DNA from 3 places in the Kribbella lupini genome. Region 3 is predicted to be linked to each of the others. Evidence: riboswitches for the same ligand, from Rfam matches in the RefSeq annotation. Region 3 holds a riboswitch; each other region holds the start of a gene.
What was found. Region 3 has a riboswitch for glycine ahead of gcvT (glycine cleavage system aminomethyltransferase GcvT). Riboswitches for the same ligand answer to the same signal wherever they lie in the genome.
Positions count from the first base shown of each region.

Region 1: linked by a shared signal. The riboswitch ahead of gcvP (aminomethyl-transferring glycine dehydrogenase) and the one ahead of gcvT (glycine cleavage system aminomethyltransferase GcvT) in region 3 are both predicted to bind glycine.
Region 2: linked by a shared signal. The riboswitch ahead of ABD235_RS35865 (L-serine ammonia-lyase) and the one ahead of gcvT (glycine cleavage system aminomethyltransferase GcvT) in region 3 are both predicted to bind glycine.

Region 1 is NZ_BAAANC010000001.1:1,245,518-1,252,439, reverse strand. Features, by position in the region: gene gcvP (aminomethyl-transferring glycine dehydrogenase) at 1-2,835, opposite strand, end outside; glycine riboswitch at 2,912-3,003, opposite strand; gene ABD235_RS05660 (MerR family transcriptional regulator) at 3,129-3,746, opposite strand; gene ABD235_RS05655 (bifunctional nuclease family protein) at 3,947-4,441, opposite strand; gene ftsR (transcriptional regulator FtsR) at 4,499-5,134, opposite strand; gene ABD235_RS05645 (zinc-ribbon and FHA domain-containing protein) at 5,166-5,690, opposite strand; gene gcvH (glycine cleavage system protein GcvH) at 5,826-6,209, opposite strand; gene ABD235_RS05635 (DUF881 domain-containing protein) at 6,234-6,922, opposite strand, start outside.
Region 2 is NZ_BAAANC010000004.1:589,925-596,846, reverse strand. Features, by position in the region: gene ABD235_RS35890 (hypothetical protein) at 1-210, shown strand, start outside; gene ABD235_RS35885 (S1 family peptidase) at 266-1,531, opposite strand; partial or broken gene ABD235_RS35880 (alpha/beta fold hydrolase) at 1,816-3,195, opposite strand; gene ABD235_RS35875 (DUF3817 domain-containing protein) at 3,296-3,628, shown strand; gene ABD235_RS35870 (hypothetical protein) at 3,630-4,559, opposite strand; glycine riboswitch at 4,697-4,789, shown strand; gene ABD235_RS35865 (L-serine ammonia-lyase) at 4,868-6,241, shown strand; gene ABD235_RS35860 (alpha/beta fold hydrolase) at 6,203-6,886, opposite strand.
Region 3 is NZ_BAAANC010000002.1:140,256-147,177, reverse strand. Features, by position in the region: gene ABD235_RS13830 (GNAT family N-acetyltransferase) at 1-101, shown strand, start outside; gene ABD235_RS13825 (carboxymuconolactone decarboxylase family protein) at 331-804, opposite strand; gene ABD235_RS13820 (mandelate racemase/muconate lactonizing enzyme family protein) at 987-2,036, shown strand; glycine riboswitch at 2,099-2,191, shown strand; glycine riboswitch at 2,192-2,294, shown strand; gene gcvT (glycine cleavage system aminomethyltransferase GcvT) at 2,340-3,470, shown strand; gene gcvH (glycine cleavage system protein GcvH) at 3,480-3,860, shown strand; gene glyA (serine hydroxymethyltransferase) at 3,857-5,149, shown strand; gene ABD235_RS13800 (Hsp20/alpha crystallin family protein) at 5,256-5,699, shown strand; gene ABD235_RS13795 (hypothetical protein) at 5,746-6,348, shown strand; gene ABD235_RS13790 (hypothetical protein) at 6,365-6,751, shown strand; gene rox (rifampin monooxygenase) at 6,896-6,922, shown strand, end outside.

The sequences.
Region 1 (6,922 bases), on a different contig from region 3:
AGGGCAGGAGCAGATCAGGTTGCGGTCGCCGTACGCGCCGTCGATCCGGCGCACCGGCGGCCAGTACTTCGTGGTCCGGTCGACCGACTGCGGGAACGCGGCCTCCTCGCGGGTGTAGGCGTGCTCCCACTTGTCGTTGATCACCGCGGACGCCGTGTGCGGCGCGTTGACCAGCGGGTTGTCGTCGGCCGGCCACTCGCCTGCCGCGACCCGGTCGACCTCGTGCTTGATCGCGATCATGGCGTCGATGAAGCGGTCCAGCTCGCCCAGGTCCTCGGACTCGGTCGGCTCGACCATCAGCGTGCCCGGGACCGGGAACGACATCGTCGGCGCGTGGAAGCCGTAGTCGATCAGCCGCTTCGCGACGTCGTCGACGGTGACGCCGGTGGCCTTGGTCATCGGCCGCAGGTCGAGGATGCACTCGTGCGCGACCAGGCCGTTCTCGCCGGTGTAGAGCACCGGGAACGCGTTCTCGAGCCGCTTGGCGACGTAGTTCGCGGTCAGCACGGCGGCCTTGGTCGCGTCGGTCAGGCCTTCGGCGCCCATCATCCGGATGTAGGCCCAGGAGATCGCCAGCACGCCGGCCGAGCCGAACGGCGCCGCCGAGATCGGGCCGACGCCGGAGTCCGGACCGGCCTGGTCCAGCAGCGGGTGGTTCGGCAGGTACGGCGCCAGGTGCGCGGCGACCGCGACCGGGCCGACGCCCGGGCCGCCACCACCGTGCGGGATGCAGAAGGTCTTGTGCAGGTTCAGATGCGAGACGTCGCCGCCGAACTCGCCCGGCTTGGCCAAACCGAGGAGGGCGTTCAGGTTCGCGCCGTCGACGTACACCTGACCGCCGTGGTCGTGCACGATCCGGCAGACCTCGGTGACGCTCTCCTCGTACACGCCGTGCGTGGACGGGTAGGTGATCATGATCGCGGCCAGCTTCTCCGCGTGCTCGGACGCCTTGGCCCGCAGGTCGTCCAGGTCGATCGTGCCGTCGTCGTTGCCCTTGACAACGACGACCTTCATCCCGGCCATCACCGCGGAGGCGGCGTTGGTGCCGTGCGCGCTGGACGGGATCAGGCAGACGTTGCGCTCCTCGTTGCCCTGGGCCCGGTGGTAGCCGCGGATCGCCAGCAGACCGGCCAGCTCGCCCTGCGAACCGGCGTTCGGCTGGATCGAGACCTTGGCGTAGCCGGTCACCTCGGCCAGCCAGCGCTCCAGCTGGCCGATCAGCTTCACGTAGCCGGCCGCGTCCTCGATCGGCGCCAGCGGGTGCATGTCGGCGAACTCGGGCCAGGTGACCGCTTCCATCTCGGTGGTCGCGTTCAGCTTCATCGTGCACGAGCCGAGCGGGATCATGCCGCGGTCGAGCGCGTAGTCCTTGTCGGACAGCTTGCGCAGGTAGCGCAGCATCGCGGTCTCGGAGCGGTGGGTGTTGAAGACCGGGTGGGTCAGGTACTCCGACGTCCGGGCCACGGCCTCGGACAGGTTGCCGCCGCCGAGCGACGCGTCGTACCGGACGCCGAACGCGCCGCAGACCCGGCCGAGCGCGGCGGCGTCGGTCTTCTCGTCGCAGGAGATGCCGACGTGGTCCGCGTCGACGAGACGCAGCCAGATGCCGTTCTGCCGGGCGGTGTCGACGACGTCGGCGGCGCGACCGGGGACGCGCGCCAGGACGGTGTCGAAGAACTGCTCGTGCACGACCTCGACGCCACCGGCGCGCAGCGACGCGGCCAGGCTCTCGGCGTTCGTGTGGACGCGCTCGGCGATCGCCTTCAGGCCGTCCGGACCGTGGTACACGGCGTACATCGACGCGACGACGGCGAGCAGGACCTGCGCCGTACAGATGTTGGAGGTCGCCTTCTCGCGACGGATGTGCTGCTCGCGGGTCTGCAGGGCCAGCCGGTACGCCGGGGCGCCGTCGGCGTCGACCGAGACGCCGACGAGACGACCGGGCAACGACCGCTCGAGACCGGCGCGGACCGACATGAAGCCGGCGTGCGGGCCGCCGTAGAACAGCGGGACGCCGAAGCGCTGCGACGAGCCGATGACGATGTCGGCGCCGGCCTCACCCGGTGCCTCGAGCAACGTCAGCGCGAGCAGGTCGGAAGCGACCGCGACCAGCGTCTCGCGCTCGTGCGCGGCGGCGACCAGCGGCTTCAGGTCGCGGACGACGCCGCCGGAGCCCGGGTACTGGACCAGGAAGCCGAAGAAGTCGCCCTCCGGCAGACCGTCGGTGGTGTCGGCGACGACGACCTCGAGACCGAGGGCCTCGGCGCGGGTCTGGACGACGGCGATCGTCTGCGCGAAGCAGTCGGCGTCGACCAGGAAGCGGTTGCTCTTGGACTTTCGGTTCGACCGGTGCGCCAGCGTCATCGCCTCGGCCGCAGCGGTGCCCTCGTCGAGCAGCGACGCGTTCGCGGTCGGCAGGCCGGTCAGGTCCGACACGACGGTCTGGAAGTTCAGCAGCGCCTCGAGCCGGCCCTGGGAGATCTCCGGCTGGTACGGCGTGTAGGCGGTGTACCAGGCGGGGTTCTCGACCAGGCGGCGGACGATCACCGACGGGGTGAAGGTGCCGTAGTAGCCCTGACCGATCATCGAGGTGGCGACGTTGTTGCGGGCGGCCAGCTGGCGGAGCTCGGTCAGCGCGTCGACCTCGGAGGCCGGCTCGGGCAGCCGCAGCGGCTCGGCCGAGCGGATCGAGGCCGGTACCGCGGCGTCGACGAGCGCGTCGACGTCGGCGTACCCGAGGGTCTGCACCATCCGGGCGACCTCGTCGGCCCGCGGACCGATGTGCCGGTCGGCGAAAGTGGCCGAAAGCTGTGGGCGGATGTCTTGCTCAGTCATGGCTGGAGGCTCCGTTGCTGACAGGTCTGCCGGTGGCCTCCCCCTCTGTCACGCAGCGGACGCGCTTCAGAGTCGCCTGCGGCACCCGGTCCATGGGCCTGAGAGGTTCCGGGGAGGAATTGCCCCTTCGGCGCCCAGGCGAACCTGAGACTCTCCCGAGTGCTGTGTACGGCTCCCCCGAGGCTACCAGTTCGACCCGCCGGGTTCCGGGACCAGCCACCGTACGGCGGGCAACGACAACGCCCACCCACCCGGGACGGGTGAGTGGGCGCCGGTGCAACAGGTGGAAGAGGTCAGCCGGTCATCCGGGCGCGGCGGCGAGCGGCGAGCTCGTCGTTCGCGTGCGGGCCGGACCCCTCGTCGCCGCCGTCGGCGCGCTCGGTCGGCAGCTCGGACAGCGAACCCTCGACCTCGCGCCAGACACCGCCGAGGGCGATGCCGAAGACGCCCTGGCCGCCGGCCAGCAGGTCGATCACCTCGTCCGGCGAGGTGCACATGTAGACCGAGGCGCCGTCGCTCATCAGCGTGATCTGGGTCAGGTCGTCGATGCCGCGCTTGCTCAGGTGGGCGATCGCAGTGCGGATCTGCTGCAGCGAGATGCCGGCGTCGAGGAGACGCTTGATCACCTTGAGCAGGAGAACGTCGCGGAAGCCGTAGAGCCGCTGCGTGCCCGAGCCGGTGGCCGGGCGGACCGACGGCGACACCAGGCCGGTGCGGGCCCAGTAGTCGAGCTGACGGTAAGTGATGCCCGCGGCCGCGCAGGCCGTCGGGCCGCGGAAGCCGACATCCTCCGGCATCGGGCGCAGGTCGTCGTCGAAGAGCAGGCCCTGCACCCCCGCTGCGGCAGCCGCGTCGGCGTGTGCCTCCGACGCCGACTGCGCCGTCAGATCAGTGTCGCCGGTGCGTGTCACGCCTGAGCCTCCCTGGGTACCGACTGGAACGGACTACATCCGTGGAGTTACAACTCCTCACAACTCCTTCAAGGTAAGCCGCCGACCTGACCCGGTCAACGACAACCGCTCCGAGCCGAAAGCGTGTCGCGGCTCCGGGCCGAATCGTTACCAACCCGGCCTTGTACCAGAGACATCCAAAATCTGGCCGTAACGCACGGTCAGGACTTGTCGAAGTCCTCCGGCGAGATCTGGTCGAGGAACTCGCGGAAGCGCTCCACTTCCTCTTCCTCCTCCACCTCGTCGACCTCGTCGGTCTCGCTCTCGGGCACCGGAACGCCGGCCTCGGCCAGGATCTCCTCGGCGCAGAACACCGGCGTACCGGTCCGCAGCGCGAGCGCGATCGAGTCCGACGGACGGGCCGAGATCTCGGTCTTGTCGTCGAAGACCAGGATCGCCTCGAAGACGCCGTCGGTCAGGTTCACGATCCGGACCTGGGTCAGCGTGTGACCCAGAACACGGATCACCTCGGCGAAGATGTCGTGGGTGAGGGGACGAGGTGGTTCCATCCCCTGCTGCGCGAACGCGATCGCGCTAGCCTCGGCCGCACCGATCCAGATCGGCAGGTACCGCTCACCGCCGACCTCCCGGAGCAGCACGATCGGCTGACTCGAGGGCATCTCGACCCGGACTCCGATTACGTCGACTTCGCGCACACCCTCAGCCTACTCCGCGCGGACCACACAAGCTGGCGTGCGGGTCGGCAGGTGACCTCAGCGGCTCAAACGGGACCGAACAAGTGCCGCGTGCAACCGTACGGCGAGCGCCGCCAGTTCCTGGGTCTTGTCGTCACGGCGCGGACCGGCGACCTGCTCGATCAGCCCGACCTCGCGGTCGGCCGCCGTCCGGAACGGGCGCAGGTGGCGCGGCTCCACGCCGTACCGGCCGAACTCGGCGGCCGCCTTCGCCACCAGGATCGCGTCGCCGTCGTAGTGGTTGCCCCGAGCCACCACCAGCTGGTGACTCTCCAGCTGCTCCAGCAGCTCGGCAGTGATGCCCGCCGCGACCCGCAGCTCCTCGCGGGTCAGCTTCAGCTCGGTGCGGTCGGCACCGAAGTCCTCGGCCACCGGCAGCCCGGCGGGCTCGGCCGCGACGGGCGCGGCCGGAGGGCCGCCCGGCGTCGGCCGCAACCCGCGGTCCATCGCGCCGAGGTGTTCCTTGATCACCTTCAGTGGCAGGTACTGGTCGCGTTGCGCGGTCAGCACGTACCGCAGCCGCTCGATGTCGGCCGCGCTGAACTTGCGGTACCCGGACGCGGTCCGGGCCGGCGTCACCAGTCCCTCGGCCTCGAGGAAACGGAGCTTGGAGATGGTGACGTCGGCGAACTCGGCCTGCAGGACCTGCAGCACCGCTCCGATGCTGCTTCCTCCGGCGTCAGCCTCAGGCCTGGCCACTGGCGTAGTAGACGAGCCGGTACTTGCCGATCTGGACCTCGTCGCCGTTGCTCAGCGCGACCTCGTCGATCCGGTCGCGGTTGACGTAGGTGCCGTTCAGGCTGCCGACGTCGCGGACCTTGACCCCGGCCGGGTCGCGGCGGAACTCCGCGTGCCGGCGCGAGACGGTGACGTCGTCGAGGAAGATGTCGCTGTCGGGGTGCCGGCCGGCGGTCACCACGTCGACGTCGAGCAGGAACCGGCTGCCCGCGTTCGGGCCGCGCTGGACGATCAGCAGGGCGGACCCGGCCGGCAGCGCGCCGACGGCGGCCTCGTCCTCGGCGGTCAGCCCCTCACCGGCCAGCTCGATCCGCTCGGTGTCGGGCTCGGCGCTGATCGGGGTCAGCATCGCGGTGTCGGTGACGCCGGGGGCGGGCACCGGACGGTCCGCGCCAGGGAGCATCGTTCCGCACTGCGAGCAGAACCTGCTGCCCTCGGAGTTCTCGTGCCCGCACTGGTTGCAGAACGGCATGCTGTGATCCTCCCGATCGCCGGCGGTCCGGCGACGTTGTCGTAGATCCCCGTGATGACTGTCGTGGTGCAAGTGTGGCCCAGGCCTCAACCCTCGACCGGCGGTTGAGGCCGCAAACCTATCAGTCCTGAGCCGTCAGCTCTGGTCGAGCTGGCCCTTGTAGGTGTCGGCGTCCATCAGGGCCGCCACCTCCTCGTCGTCGTCGACCTCGATGTCGATCAGCCAGCCCTCGCCGTACGGGTCGGTGTTGACCAGGTCGGGCTGGTCGGCCAGGGCCTCGTTGACGGCCTTGACGGTGCCGTTGACCGGCGCGAACAGGTCGCTGACCGACTTGGTCGACTCCAGCTCGCCGCACGCGTCGCCCGCGCGGACGGCCGTCCCGACCTCGGGCAGCTGGACGAAGACGATGTCGCCCAGCGCGTCCTGGGCGAAGTCGGTGATACCGACCCGCACCGGGCCTTCTTCGCCGGCCTTGAGCCACTCGTGCTCGGCCGTGTACTTCAGGTCTTCGGGGTACACCTCGGGTCCTCTTTCGCTCAGGATCTACTTGGTCGGGCTGGGGGCCGGGCGAGCGTAGCGATGCTCCTCCGGCGCGTGCAAGGCGCTGACGGTCAGCTGCCGCAGCTCGGTCACCTCGGCGGTGCCGCCGATCTGCGGGCCGGTCACCTCACTGACCAGGCCGCCGGGGAAGTTCGCCGCCTCGGCCAGGTTGTGCGACTCGCCGATCGCCTCGATCACGTACGGCGAGACGAGCTTCTCCCCGTCCACCCGGACGCCGGGGGCGTCGTCGGTCAGGTCGGTGCTGGCCACCACCCGGACCGAGCCGTTGATCTGGATCGCCTCGGCGCCGGCGTCGCGCAGCTCCTCGATCGCGTCCAGCAGGTTGCCGGACGTCATCTTGCCTTCCGGGTCGTTCAGCGTGATCCGCACCCCGGGCCCCTGGGCCGGCAGCGTGCCGGCCAGGATGCCGAGGGTCCGCACCTGCTGCTCGGCCTGCTCGCGCGCGGTCTGGGCCTTGTCCGCGCTGGAGGACAGCGTGTTCTTGCGCTCCTCCAGCTCGGTGATCTCGCTCTCCAGGCGGCGGTTGTTCTGGTTCAGGCCGTCGAGGATCGCGATCAGGTCCTCGCGGCGGGCGTTCTGGTAGCCGTCGTCGGCGCGGTTGACGCGGACCTGGACGACCGCCGTACAGGCGACCAGCGCTAGGACGACGGCCACGATCGCCTGTCCGCGCG
Region 2 (6,922 bases), on a different contig from region 3:
CGTGTCCGGGTACAGCACTGTGGATGTGCGGGCGGCCGGCACTGGTACGCCGACATCGACGACGCGGAGGATCCGCAGCCCGATGATCCGTTCTGGTACGTCGACGGGTGCCCGAGTCAGGCGCAGGCGCTGGAGACGGCCTGCGAGCAGTTGTCGACGCTGGCGAGCCGGATGTACCGGGGGGACCTCCTGCTGCGGGTGCTGGACTGACAGACCGAAGCCCCCACCCTGATGAGGGGTAGGGGCTTCGATCTTTTTCAGCGGATCAGCCGCGGGTCAGCGTCACGCCGTAGTAGTTCGCGGCGTCCACGACCGGCTGGTAGAACGAGTACGAGCCGGTGGCGTTGCCGCCCTGGTTGAAGCCGCAGTCGTGACCGTCCGACGGGCCGCCGGACGTCATGCCCTGCGCGACGGTCCCGGAGATGTACGCGCCGCCGGAGTCGCCGCCCTCGGTGCAGACCGTCGACCGGGCGAGACCGCTGGTGCGGGTGACGCTGCCGCCCGCACCGCCGTAGTTGACGGTCAGGTTGTACTGCGTGATCGTGCCGCAGGTCCAGCCGGTGGTGTTGCCGGCCTTGCAGATCGTCGAGCCGACCGGGGCCTTCGACGAGCCGGTGACCCGGGTGGTGGTGCCGTTGCGGTTGTCGATGTAGCCGCGGCCGACGTCCTCGGAGTCGATGTCCATCAGGCCCATGTCCACGCTGGGCTGGCCGGTGCGGAACCGGCTGGCGATGCCCTTGCCGAGGTGGGTGCCGCCCGCGTTCAGCACGTCGGGGTTGCCCTCGACGCAGTGCCCGGCGCTGAGCAGCACGTTGTTGCCGTTGCTGAGCGTGCCGGGGAAGCCGAGCGAGCAGTTCGTGCCCGGGACCAGATCCATGATCTGGCCGCCGATCACGTCGGCGGTCATCGCGAGCGTGGTGCTGTTCGTCGACACGGCGACGCCGGGGACCGCCTTCAACTGCTTGACCAGAGCAACGGTTTTGGCGGACTGCTTGCCCGGCTGCAGGACGACCTGCAGGGTGTCGCTCGGCAGGTCGGCACCGATCGACTGGACCTGCGCGGAGCCGGACTTGTCGGCCAGCGCCTGGACCTTGGTCTGCAGCGCGGTCAGCGCCTTCTCGCCGCGGGCCACGGTGCGCGGGGACAGACCGTGGGCCTTGGCGGTCTCCGCCGCCTGGGTGGTGTGGACGTTCACGACCAGGCGCCGGGCCGAGTCGAAGAACGCGCCGTCCAGGCCGGGCTCGGCCTTGGCAGCGCGGGACGCCTTGGCCAGCTGGGCTTGCGCGGCTTCGAGTCCGGCGGCCTTGGTCTGCTCGGCGTCCAGCCGGAGCTTGGCGTCGGACGCCGAGACACCCCAGCTCTTGCCGAGTACGTCGTACACGCCGTCGGTCGGCTCGGAGATCGGCGCGCTGCTGGCGACCTGGATCGGCGCCAGGGCGGCGGCGCCGAGTCCGAGGGCCAGAGCGGCGCCGGCCAGGGTCTTGCGGAACTGCCGGGGACGGGACTGGTCGGGCGGGGAGACAAAGGACATGGTCACATCCGGTTCCTCTGGGTGGCCTTGCCTCACAGGGCCACGGTGAGGGAATCGTTGAGGCTACGGACGATCACCACAAGGGAACGGACGGTGATGGTTGCCCTCGGCAGGGGTGGTCAAGGGAAAGCCTTCGGGTGAACGACCGATCACCCCCTGTCGACCGATGGTTGACCGAGGGTGATCCTTCGTAAAACGGTTCAGCTCGTAGGGTCGACCGCCGCGCAGCTCGTTCCCCGGCGCGGGACGTCCAGCGCGACCAGATAGTCGTCGACCGTTGCCTCCATGCACGGGCTCGTCGTGTAGCTGCCGTGACCCCACCCGCGGTAGGTGACCAGTACGCCGTCCCGGGCGAACTGACGGGCGACGCTCGTGGCGCCGTTGTAGCCGGTCGCGGGATCGTGCAGGCTGTTGATCAGCAGCGCCGGCGTCCGCAAGTCGTACGGCTTCGGGTTGCGCTGCGGGTTGGTTGCCTTCGGCAAGCCCAGGCAGGTCGACACGGCCAGCAGCTGGCCGGGGTAGCGCAGATCCTCGTTGTCTCGCGCGAGCCGCCGCAGGTGACCGGCGTACTCGCGGTAGTCGCGGACCGGCAGGCTGAAGTCGCGGCAGAACGTCACGAACGAGAAGCTCGTCAACCCGGTCGGCACCGGCGGCTGCTGGGTGGGCGGCGCGCTCTGGTCCAGCTGCTTCAGGATCCCGGCCAGTCGCGCCCAGTCCGGTCCGTAGAAGGTCCGGAACGTCACGAAGCTCAGCTGGAACGGCGTGATCGGGTACGACGGCCGCTGCGGATCGGGCAGCTCACCGCGATCGGCGCGGGCGAGCAGCCGATCCCACAGTGCGTGGATGTCCTGACCGTGCAGCGCGCAGGTCGTTGCCGTCGTACACCACTTCACGAACTCGTCGAAGGAGTCCTGCCCGGCCCACGCCTGCGCGTCGAGGAACTGGCCGGTCGTCGCCGAGCCGTGGTCGAAGACGCTCTCCAGGACCAGTGCGCGCACCCGCTGCGGGTAGCGCGCGGCGTACTGCTGGCCGAGCAAGGTGCCGTACGAGCTGCCGTGGAAGGAGATCCGCTGCTCTCCGAGGGCGGCGCGGATCGCGTCGACGTCGCGGACGGTCTGCAGGGTGTCGAGGTGGTCGTAGACCGGGCCGGTGTTCTGCCGGCAGTCCTTGGCGAGATCGCGGTTGTACTTGATCGTCGCGTCGAAGTCCTGCTGGCTCTTCAGGATTGGAGACGGCTGCCGCGCGAGGAGTGCGGCCGAGCACTTCACGGCGTTGCTCCGGGAAACACCGCGCGGGTCGAAGCTGACGATGTCGAAGCGGTCCTCGAGCCGCTGGCTGAACCGGCTCATCCCGGTCCGGATCCGCTCGACGCCGGAGTCACCGGGACCACCGGGACCGAACACCAGCACGCCTTGGCGTTGTCCTTGGGCCTTCCGCCGGGCCACTGCCAACTCGAACGTGCCTTCGGCCGGGTCGTCCCAGTTGATCGGCACGGTCAGAGTGGCGCACTCCGAGCCGGGGAGGAGGGCGATGTCCTCCGGGGTGTCACCAGGCTCGGGTTGGCAGGCCGCCCAGTCGACGGACGGCGCCGCAGCGGCCGCCGGGACGGTCAACGTCGCGAGTACTGCGGCCGCGGCCGCACACCAAACAATCGGTCTCTTCATTGAGACGATCTTTCGCCGCCCCGACCCTGACCGGCATCCGGTGCGGACCCGGAGGGAACCCGGGAGCGGGTTGGGCGGACTTGTTAGGGTCACTGATCTGATGACCGAGACTGTTGCAGCCGTGGACGCGCCGGCTGGTTCGAAGCACGCGACCTGGTTCCGGGTGGTGGCGATCGCCGAGGCGATCTCCTGGACCGGGCTGCTGATCGGCATGCTGTTCAAGTACGTGCTGTCGGACAACGAGATCGGCGTCCAGATCTTCGGGCCGATCCACGGCGGGATCTTCGTCGCCTACGTGCTGACCGTCGTGGTCGTCCGCACGCCGCTGCGCTGGACCTGGACGACCACGCTGCTCGCGCTGGCGGCAAGCGTTCCCCCGTTGTTCACCTGGTTCTTCGAGCTGTGGGCGGCCCGCACCAACCGCCTCGGCTGATTCACCGGCCGCAGCCGCGGCAGGGTCGGCGCGTCCGGAGGTAGTAGCCGCACGTCGCCGTGAGCAGTCCCGCGCCCCAGAGCACGTAGGCCGGTACGGCGACCCAGAAGAACGCCTCGGGCAGGTCGATGTCCCCGAAGATCGGCTCGTGCCGCAGCACGGCTGCGAACATCTGGAGCAGTCCGACGCCGAAGTACGCCGTGATGCCGGCGCCGAGTCCGCCGCCGGGGAGCAGCAGCATCCAGCGCGGGAAGATCCGGCCGGCGCGGGTGACCAGTAGGAGCGGGAGCAGGAGGCCTGCGAGCAGGAAACCGGTCTCGAAGAGGATCACCGCCGAGCGTGCGTCGTACGGCGTGCTGCCGAAGCCGACGACCGCCTGAGCGGCCAGGCGGATGAGGCAGCCTGCTGCGGCGACGGCTGCTCCGGCGATGGCCCAGTGGGGTGTGGACGTCACCGGTCGACGGCTGCCGCTGCAGCGCAGGCAGGACGGGTCGAGCTGTCGTTGCCTGGCCAGAGCGGTCGCCGCGAGAAGGCCTGCGCCGGTGAGGCCGCCGACCCGGCTGAGTAGACCGAGTGGGTCGAAGGGGATGCCGAGGCCGGGCAGTACGGCGGCGACGACGTCGAGCAGCGCGAAGCCGCACACGGCGACCCAGCCGGCGGCTGCTGCCCAGGTGAGCCCTATGGTCACCCGCGACACCGGCAGCACGACCAGGACCCCGCTCAGCACGCAGAACGCGAGCGAGAGCCAGTAGGAGATCATCAGATCGCTCCCGGGCAACTCCCAGTCCGGTGCATGCCCAGTGGCGAACCAGAACCGCACCAGCCCGTACGCCGCCGCCCACCCGGCTGAGGCGAGAGGCGCCCAGCGCATCCACCGCGGCGTCGTCGCCTCACCCGGTGCGTGGTCGTGCGGATGCGTGCTCGTCGTCATGTCTTCAGCTTGTGGTGGTGGTGCTTCCGAGGGATCCCCCGTGCGGGGGAACGCTCTCCCTCTGTGGAGTGCACCGCCGGATTGACGAGGGCCGCGGGTCCGCCGTACCGTCGCGACCGTCAGCAGCACACGCCGCATGAACCCGTGCGGGAGAGACCCGGGCCCGACCCGGGCGCCGTAGGAGCAACTCTCCCCAAGAATCTCTCAGGCACCCTCACCGCACGGGCGAGGCACCTCTGGAAGGCAGCACGCCTGACAGAGCGGGGAGGCACACCGATCGGTCAACGACGACCGGAAGGAACCTCCAGATGGCGATCAGCGTTTTCGACCTGTTCAGTATCGGGATCGGCCCGTCGAGCTCCCACACCGTGGGCCCGATGCGCGCGGCCCGGACCTTCGCCGTCGGCCTCGCCGCCGACGGCCTGCTCACCCGTACGACGGCTGTCGAGTCGCAGCTGTTCGGCTCGCTCGGCGCGACCGGGCACGGGCACGGCAGCAACAAGGCGGTCATGCTCGGGCTCGAGGGCGAGGACCCCGAGACCGTCGACACCCGCGCGGTCGAGGGCCGTGTCGAGGCGATCCGCGCGGCCAAGATCCTGCGGCTGGCCGGCGAGCACGAGATCCCGTTCGACGAGAACACCCAGCTGGTGATGCACCGCCGCAAGGCGCTGCCGTACCACCCGAACGGGATGACCTTCGTCGCCCGCGACGCCGACGGCGCCGTACTGCGTGAGCGCACCTACTACTCGGTCGGCGGCGGCTTCGTCGTCGACGAGGACGCGGCGGCCGGCGACCGGATCGTGCCCGACCGGACCCCGCTGAAGTACCCGTTCCTGTCCGGCGCCGAGCTGCTCGACCGTTGCCGCGAGTCCGGCCTGCCGATCAGCGAGGTGATGCTCGCCAACGAGCTGGCCTGGCGCACCGAGCCGGAGATCCGCGAGGGCCTGCTGCACATCTGGCAGGTGATGCAGGACTGCGTGGACGAGGGCTGCGAGACCGAGGGCGTCCTGCCCGGCGGTCTGAAGGTCCCGCGGCGGGCGCACGGCCTGCACCAGAAGCTGAGCGGCGACAAGTGGTCGGTCGACCCGCTCAAGGTGATGGACTGGGTGAACCTGTTCGCGCTCGCGGTGAACGAGCAGAACGCCTCCGGCGGCCGGATCGTCACCGCGCCGACGAACGGTGCCGCGGGCATCATTCCCGCCGTCCTGCACTACTACCGCCGGTTCGTCCCGGGCGCGACCGAGGACGGCGTCGTGCGGTTCCTGCTGGCGGCCGGGGCGATCGGCGTGCTCTACAAGGAGAACGCGTCGATCTCCGGCGCCGAGGTCGGCTGCCAGGGTGAGGTCGGTTCGGCCTGCTCGATGGCCGCGGCCGGGCTGTGCGAGGTGCTCGGCGGGACACCGGAGCAGGTCGAGAACGCGGCCGAGATCGCGATGGAGCACAACCTCGGCCTGACCTGCGACCCGGTCGGCGGGCTGGTCCAGATCCCGTGCATCGAGCGGAACGCGATGGCCTCGGTGAAGGCGATCAACGCGGCCCGGATGGCGATGCACGGGGACGGGGTGCACGTGGTCACGCTGGACAAGGTGATCAAGACGATGCGCGAGACCGGCGCCGACATGAAGATCAAGTACAAGGAGACGTCACGAGGCGGCCTGGCCGTCAACGTGATCGAGTGCTGACGGGTCCTGTACGTGGGCGTTGTGGCCCAGGCCCGGCAGCGTGACGACGCGGTCGTGCAGGTCGGCGTACTCGGTGTCGGTGTTCATCGGGTCGAGCTCACCACGCGCCAGGACGACGTCCGCCTGGGCCTCGCGCAGCAGGCGGGGCAGGTTGGGCGCGCCGACGCCGAACGCCTTGTTGTCGAGGGCGAGGCGCCACCGGCCGTCCATCCGCAGCAGGCCGTGGCCGACGGCGTCGCTTGCCGGATCGACCAGGCCCTGGAGTCCTGCGACCTTCAGGTAGCGCTCGGCGGCGGCCTCGCGGGTGTCGAACCAGGCGGCCGGCTTGGCGGCGAGCGCGGCGGTTCGGGCCAGGTCCTCGTCGGACCAGGTGACCTTCACGCCGAGCGCGATCACGCGGTCCACCTGTACGCCGTACCGGCCGCTGGCGAGCTCGAGGGCGATCACGCCGCCGAGTGAGTGGCCGACGACCGTGGTCAGCTCGGTGGGCAGGTCGTGGGCGACGGCGGCGGTGATCGACTCGAAGCTGTAGCTGTCGAGTGGATCGGCCGTGCCGTGACCGGGCAGGTCGGGGGCGAGGGCACCGGACCAGCCGTCCCAGACCCGGCGGGTCGCGCCGAGTCCGTGCAGCAGGAGATTTGTCATGGCTAGAGGCTGACACGGTCACCGCCTGGTCGCTCG
Region 3 (6,922 bases):
CCGCCAACGACCGAACCCTCCGCCTCATCCGCCGCCGCTGGCCCACCGCTCCGGCCGACCGCGACGGCCCGCTGATCAACTTCACCATCCCCACCACCTGAACCACCCCGACCAGGCTCGTGCGTGAGTGAAGGGGATAGGGGAGCAGGCCGCCCCGAACCGCCTGTGGCCTTCGGCCACGGCGAGACGACCGGCGCGGGCGCCGGCCCGGTCTCGTGCCGGGCACACGCCGCTGGGTGGGTACGTCAACGGTCCGCGGGTGCCCGGAACACCCGCGGACCGTGGTGCCAGCAACCAGCGGCCGGCGAACCGGCGTACCGGCGTACTGGATCAGCCGAACATGCCCGGCTCGTAGGCCCCGGCGGGCTGCTGGACGATGACGTTGATGCGGTTGTAGGTGTTGATGATGGCGATCACCGAGATCAGCGCGACCAGCTCGTCCTCGGTGTAGTGCTTGGCGGCGTTGGCCCAGACCTCGTCGGGGACGCCGCCGGCGGCGTCGGCGATGCGGGTGCCTTCCTCGGCCAGTTCGAGGGCGGCGCGCTCGGCCTCGGTGAAGACGGTCGCCTCGCGCCAGGCCGCGACGAGGTTGAGCCGCTGCGGGGTCTCGCCGGCGGCGACGGCGTCCTTGAAGTGCATGTCGGTGCAGAAGCCGCAGCCGTTGATCTGGCTGGCGCGCAGCTTCACCAGCTCCTGCGTCGCCATCGGCAGGCTCGACCCGCTGAGCGCCTTGCCGGCGGAGTTCACGTACTTCAAGACCTGACCGGCCAGTGCGTTGCTGTGAAGGTCGATACGGGCGTCCATCAGGATCCTCCAGGTGATTTCGTCTGTTACCCCTCAGACACACGCACCCACCCAGGTGTGACACGGCCGCGGTGTGACTCACGTCTCCATGGCGAAATGAGTACCCAGAGCGGGGCCCGCGAGGTTTGCGCGGGCCGCGACCGTCGCAGACTAGGCAGGGAACCCCACGCTGAGGAGTCCAGATGACGTTGGACCGCCACTTCGTCCACCGGGTGGAACACTCGACAATCCAGTCCCGGTATCCGCGGACCGTCGGGCGGAACGCCCGGCTCGGGAGCCATGGGAACGGTGGCGTCGACGACGTCGTAATCCTGCACACCGACACCGGGAAGACCGGCTGGGGGCTCGCTGCCGGGCCGGTTCCCGAGGAGGTGGTCGGGCGGTCGGTCGGGGAGTTGATCGATCCGGCGACGGGAGTGACCGAGCCCGGGCTGCGCGGACTGGACTTCGCGCTGCACGACCTCGCGGGACAGATCCTGGACCTGCCGGTGCACGCGCTGCTCGGCGGGCGCGGGAGCACGACGATTCCGATCTACGACGGCGCGATCTACTTCGCCGACCTCGACGACGCGGGCGGCGTGGACGCCGTACTGGCGCACTGTGCGGCCGACGACGCGGCCGGGTACCGCGCGTTCAAGCTGAAGATCGGACGCGGGAACCGCTGGATGGACCGGGCGGCCGGCGACGCGCGGGACATCGAGGTGACGCGGGCCGTGCGGGCGGCGTACCCGAAGCACCGGATTCTGGTGGACGCGAACGACGGGTACGACTGCGACGGGTTCATCGAGTACCTCGAAGCGGTCGCCGACTGCGACCTGTACTGGGTCGAGGAGCCGTTCCTGGACGACGCGGACGACCTCGCGCGGCTCAAGAAGCACCTGCAGGGCTCGCAGACGCTGATCGCCGAGGGCGAGTCCAACCCCGACCTGGAGCCGTTGTTGGAGATAGCGGCCAACGGTGACATCGACGTGCTGCTGATGGACGTGGTGTCGTTCGGCCTGACCAGCTGGCGCGAGGTGATGCCCAGGATCGCCTGCCAGGCGTCGCCACACGCCTGGGGACTCCCGCTCAAGACCCTGTACGCCGCACAGCTGGCCGCGGGTCTCGGCAACGTCCCGACCGTCGAGGGCGTGCCCGGTACGACGGACGGCGTCGACACGAGCGCCTACCGCTGGGCAGACGGCAACCTGACCGTCCCCGACCGCCCCGGCTTCGGCCTGACGCTCGCCTGAGACCCGCCTTGCGCGCCCGGGCGCAGCCCGCTTAAGGTGCGACCGACAACTGAACACGCTGTTGATCCGCGGCGGGAGAACCCTGCCGCCGTGCAGGTGCCGTAGGAGCAAATCCTCCCCGGGAATCTCTCAGGCCCCCGTACCGCCGCGGTCAGGCAACTCTGGAAAGCAGCCGGACGTCCGGCTCACCGACGGTGCAAGCGAGGCCCTGGACGACGGGCGCGCGGAAACTCTCAGGTCCCATACAGAGCGGGGAGGAACCCCGATCTCGTGGCGCGTGCCACCTGGATTCTGGAGTTCCTCATGGCGGGTTCACCCAAGTACACGGCCCTGCGCGCCGAGCACGAACGGCTCGGCGCGAGCTTCACCGACTTCGGCGGCTGGCAGATGCCGCTCAAGTACCGCTCCGAGCTGGCCGAGCACCACGCCGTACGACGCTCGGCCGGGCTCTTCGACCTGTCCCACATGGGTGAGGTCTGGGTGACCGGCCCGGACGCCGCGGCGTTCCTCGACCACGCGCTGGTCGGCAAGATCTCCGCGATGGCGGTCGGCAGGGCGAAGTACTCGCTGATCTGCGCCGAGGACGGTGGCGTGATCGACGACCTGATCACCTACCGCCGGCCGGACGCGTTCCTGGTCGTCCCGAACGCCGGGAACGCCGAGGTCGTCGTCGCCGCGCTGCACGAGCGGGCGAAGGAATTCGACGTCACCGTCGACGACGCCTCGGCACGGACCTCGCTGATCGCCGTCCAGGGCCCGAAGGCCGAGGCGATCCTGCTCCGGCTGATCCCGGCCGGGCAGCAGGAGCTCCTGACCACGCTCAAGTACTACGCGGCCGTCGAGATCACCGTGACCGACCTGGACCTGCTGGTCGCGCGGACCGGCTACACCGGCGAGGACGGCTTCGAGATCTTCGTCGCGAACGACGACGCCACCGACGTCTGGCGCGCCATCGAGGCCGCCGCCGTGGACGGCGAGCTGACGCCGTGCGGTCTGGCCGCTCGTGACTCGCTCCGGCTGGAGGCCGGGATGCCGCTGTACGGCAACGAACTCTCCCGCGACGGCGACCCGTTCGCGGCCGGTCTCGGCGGAGTCGTTGCACTGAGCAAGGAACAGTTCGTCGGCAAGGAAGCCCTTGCCCACCGCAAGACAGTCTTTGCCAATAGCAAGGAAGTGGGCTCGGCCCGCAAGCTCGTCGGCCTGACCGGCACCGGCCGGCGGTCGCCGCGCAGCCACTACCCGGTCCTCAAGGACGGCGTCGTGGTCGGTGAAATCACCTCCGGCCAGCCCAGCCCCACGCTCGGCGTACCGGTCGCTCTGGCCTACGTCGACGCCGAGCACGCCGAGCCGGGGACCGCACTGCACGTCGACCTGCGCGGCAAGCCCGAGCCGTTCGAAGTGACCGCTCTGCCCTTCTACCAGCGCCAGAAGTGAGGACCCACCATGCCAACAGTCAAGGCTGGACTGCAGTACTCCGACGAGCACGAGTGGGTCGCCCGCGAGCAGGCCGGGACGGTCGCGGTCGGGATCTCCGCGATCGCGACCGACGCCCTCGGTGACATCGTCTACGTCGAACTGCCCGAGGTCGGCAGCACCGTCACCGCGGGCGAGACCTGTGGTGAGGTGGAGTCCACCAAGTCCGTCTCCGACCTGTACTCCCCGGTGTCCGGCGAGATCACCGAGGTGAACCCCGCGGTCGCCGACGACCCCGCGGCGATCAACGAGGACCCGTACGGCGTGTGGCTGTTCAAGGTGAACGCCACCGAGGGCGGCCCGCTGCTGTCGGCCGAGGACTACGCGGCCAAGCACGGCGGTGAACTGTGAGCACCTTCCAGCAGGTCGTTGCCCCGAGCCTCGATGCGGACCTCGCCGACCTGGACCCGGAGATCGCCGCGAAGATCGCCGACGAACTGACCCGGCAGCGCGACGGCCTGGAGATGATCGCCTCGGAGAACCACACCGCGGCGGCCGTGATGCAGGCCCAGGGGTCGGTGCTGACCAACAAGTACGCCGAGGGCTACCCGGGCCGCCGGTACTACGGCGGCTGCGAGCACGTCGACGTGATCGAGCAGTTGGCGATCGACCGGGTGAAGGCCCTGTTCGGCGCGGCGTACGCGAACGTGCAGCCGCACTCCGGCGCGCAGGCGAACGCTTCCGTCATGCACGCGCTGATCCGTCCGGGCGACACGATCATGGGTCTCAACCTGGCCCACGGCGGGCACCTCACGCACGGCATGAAGATCAACTTCTCCGGCCGCCTGTACGACGTGGTGCCGTACCAGGTGCGTGCGGACGACCACCGGATCGACATGGCCGAGGTCGAACGGCTTGCGCACGAGCACCGGCCGAAGCTGATCGTGGCCGGCTGGTCGGCGTACGCGCGGCACCTGGACTTCGCGGAGTTCCGGCGGATCGCCGACGCCGTCGACGCGTACCTGATGGTCGACATGGCGCACTTCGCCGGGCTGGTCGCGGCCGGCCTGCACCCGTCACCGGTGCCGCACGCGCACGTCACCACCTCGACCACGCACAAGACGCTGGCCGGTCCGCGCGGCGGGATCATCCTGACCAACGACGCCGACCTGGCCAAGAAGATCAACTCCGCCGTCTTCCCCGGCCAGCAGGGCGGCCCGCTCGAGCACGTGATCGCGGGCAAGGCGGTGGCCTTCAAGATCGCCGGGTCGGAAGAGTTCCGCGAGCGCCAGGAGCGCGTGCTCGCGGGCGCCCGCCTGCTGGCCGAGCGCCTCAACCGGCCGGACGTCGCCAAGCACGGCATCTCGGTCGTCTCCGGCGGGACCGACGTCCACCTCGTGCTGGTCGACCTGCGCGACTGCGTGCTCGACGGTCAGCAGGCCGAGGACCGGCTGGCCTCGATCGACATCACCGTCAACCGCAACGCCGTACCGTTCGACCCGCGGCCGCCGATGGTGACGTCGGGCCTGCGGATCGGTACGCCGGCGCTGGCCACCCGCGGCTTCGGCGAGGCGGCGTTCGCCGAGGTGGCCGACATCATCGCCGAGGCGCTGACCGCCGACGCCGACGCCGACCTGTCCGAACTGCGCCGGCGGGTCGCCGTACTGGCTGCCGCCCACCCCCTGTACGCCGCGTCCTGAGCTTGTCATCGAAAGGATGACAGAGGGCTTGTCATCCTTTCGACGACATGCTAGAACAGTGGTGCGTGTTGACAGACCGGACAACGATCTGTGGAGGTGGGAAACGATGTTGATGCGCACTGACCCGTTCCGGGAGCTGGACCGGCTGGCTCAGCAGCTCAGTGGTGGGGCGACGGCGGGGACGTGGTCGAAGCCGAACCCGATGCCGATGGACGCCTACCGCTCCGGTGACGAGTACGTCGTGCTGTTCGATCTTCCGGGCGTCGCGCCCGACGCGATCGACCTCGACGTCGAGCGGAACGTGCTGACGGTGAAGGCCGAACGGCGGCCGGCGCCGGTGGCCGAAGGGGTCGAGATGCAGATGTCCGAGCGGCCGCTCGGGGTGTTCTCCCGGCAGCTGTTCCTCGGCGACGGGCTGGACGCGGAGCGGATCGCCGCGTCGTACGACAACGGCGTCCTGACGCTGCGCATCCCGGTGGCCGCGCAGGCCAAGCCGCGCAAGATCAAGATCGATGCTGCCGGCAACGAGGCGCGCCAGCTGGACGCCTGACCCACCACGGCCGCTCGCCCGCGGCCACTTCGAGGCTGGAGACACGATGGAGCAGGACGCCACCGCCGCGGCCGACGTCGCCTTTGTGGGCGACGTGGTCGCGCGGCGTACGGAGGCCGGGATCGAGCGGGCCGAGCTGCTCGCCGCCCTGGCGCGGATCCGGAGTCTTCGCGAGCAGCTGACCGCGTGGGAGCCCCAGCTGATCGACGCCGCCCGGGCGGTGGGCGTCAGCTGGGCGGACCTCGCGCCGGCCCTCGGAGTGGCCAGCCGGCAGGCCGCCGAGAAGCGGTACCTGCGGCTCAACGCCGACGCGGCGGCGCCGGCGATGACCGGCGAGCAACGGGTGCAGGCGGCCCGGGACCAGCGGGCGGGCGACCGGGCCGTGGTCGCCTGGGCCCGGGACAACGCCGCCGACCTGCGGCGGCTGGCGGGACAGGTCAGCGCCCTGGACGGGCTCGACCGACGGACCCAGGCGAGTGTCGACCGGGTGCACGACGCCTTGGGTGGAAGCGATTCGTCCGCGCTGCTCGGACCGCTGGCCGAGGCCGGCCCGCGCCTGGCCGTGGACCACCCGGCACTCGCCGAGCGGATCTCGGCGGTCGGGGACCGGACCCACGAGATCCGGGAGGCCCGGCGTACGGAACGCTGAGAGGGGAGAACGAACGATGAAGCTGCTGTTCGAAGTCCGTCCCGTGGAGCACCTCGAAGCCAGCGTGGACTACTACCGCGGCCTCGGGCTGGAGACGCTCGGCTGGCCCGACGACGAGACGGCGTTGCTCGGCCCGCACGAGGGGACGGCGACGATCGTGCTCGTGCGCGACCCGGCCGAAGCGGCGCTGGGCGCGGGAGGCGTGTACGACGTGGGTGATGTCGACACGTTCTACGAAGAGCACGGCGAGCTCGACTGGCTGATCGCGCCGGTCAGCACGGCCCTCGGCCGGTACGCCGTGTTCGCCGACCGCACCGGGACCTGCTTCCGCGTCCTCGACCCGGACCCGCACCTGGGGACGGAGACCGGCGCGAGCTTTCGGCTGTATGCCGCCGCGAGCTGAAACGGCCCCGGCATGACAACAGCAGGGGGAACGAATCTCCCTGCCGTCTTCAGGTTATAGCGCAGGTGGGGACTTGCCGCAAGGCCCAGGAGGTGCTGCAGAATTCCGCGAGTTGCTGATCGACAGCTCGGGGAATGGGGACTTGTGGTTGACGTACTCGTGGTGGGCAGC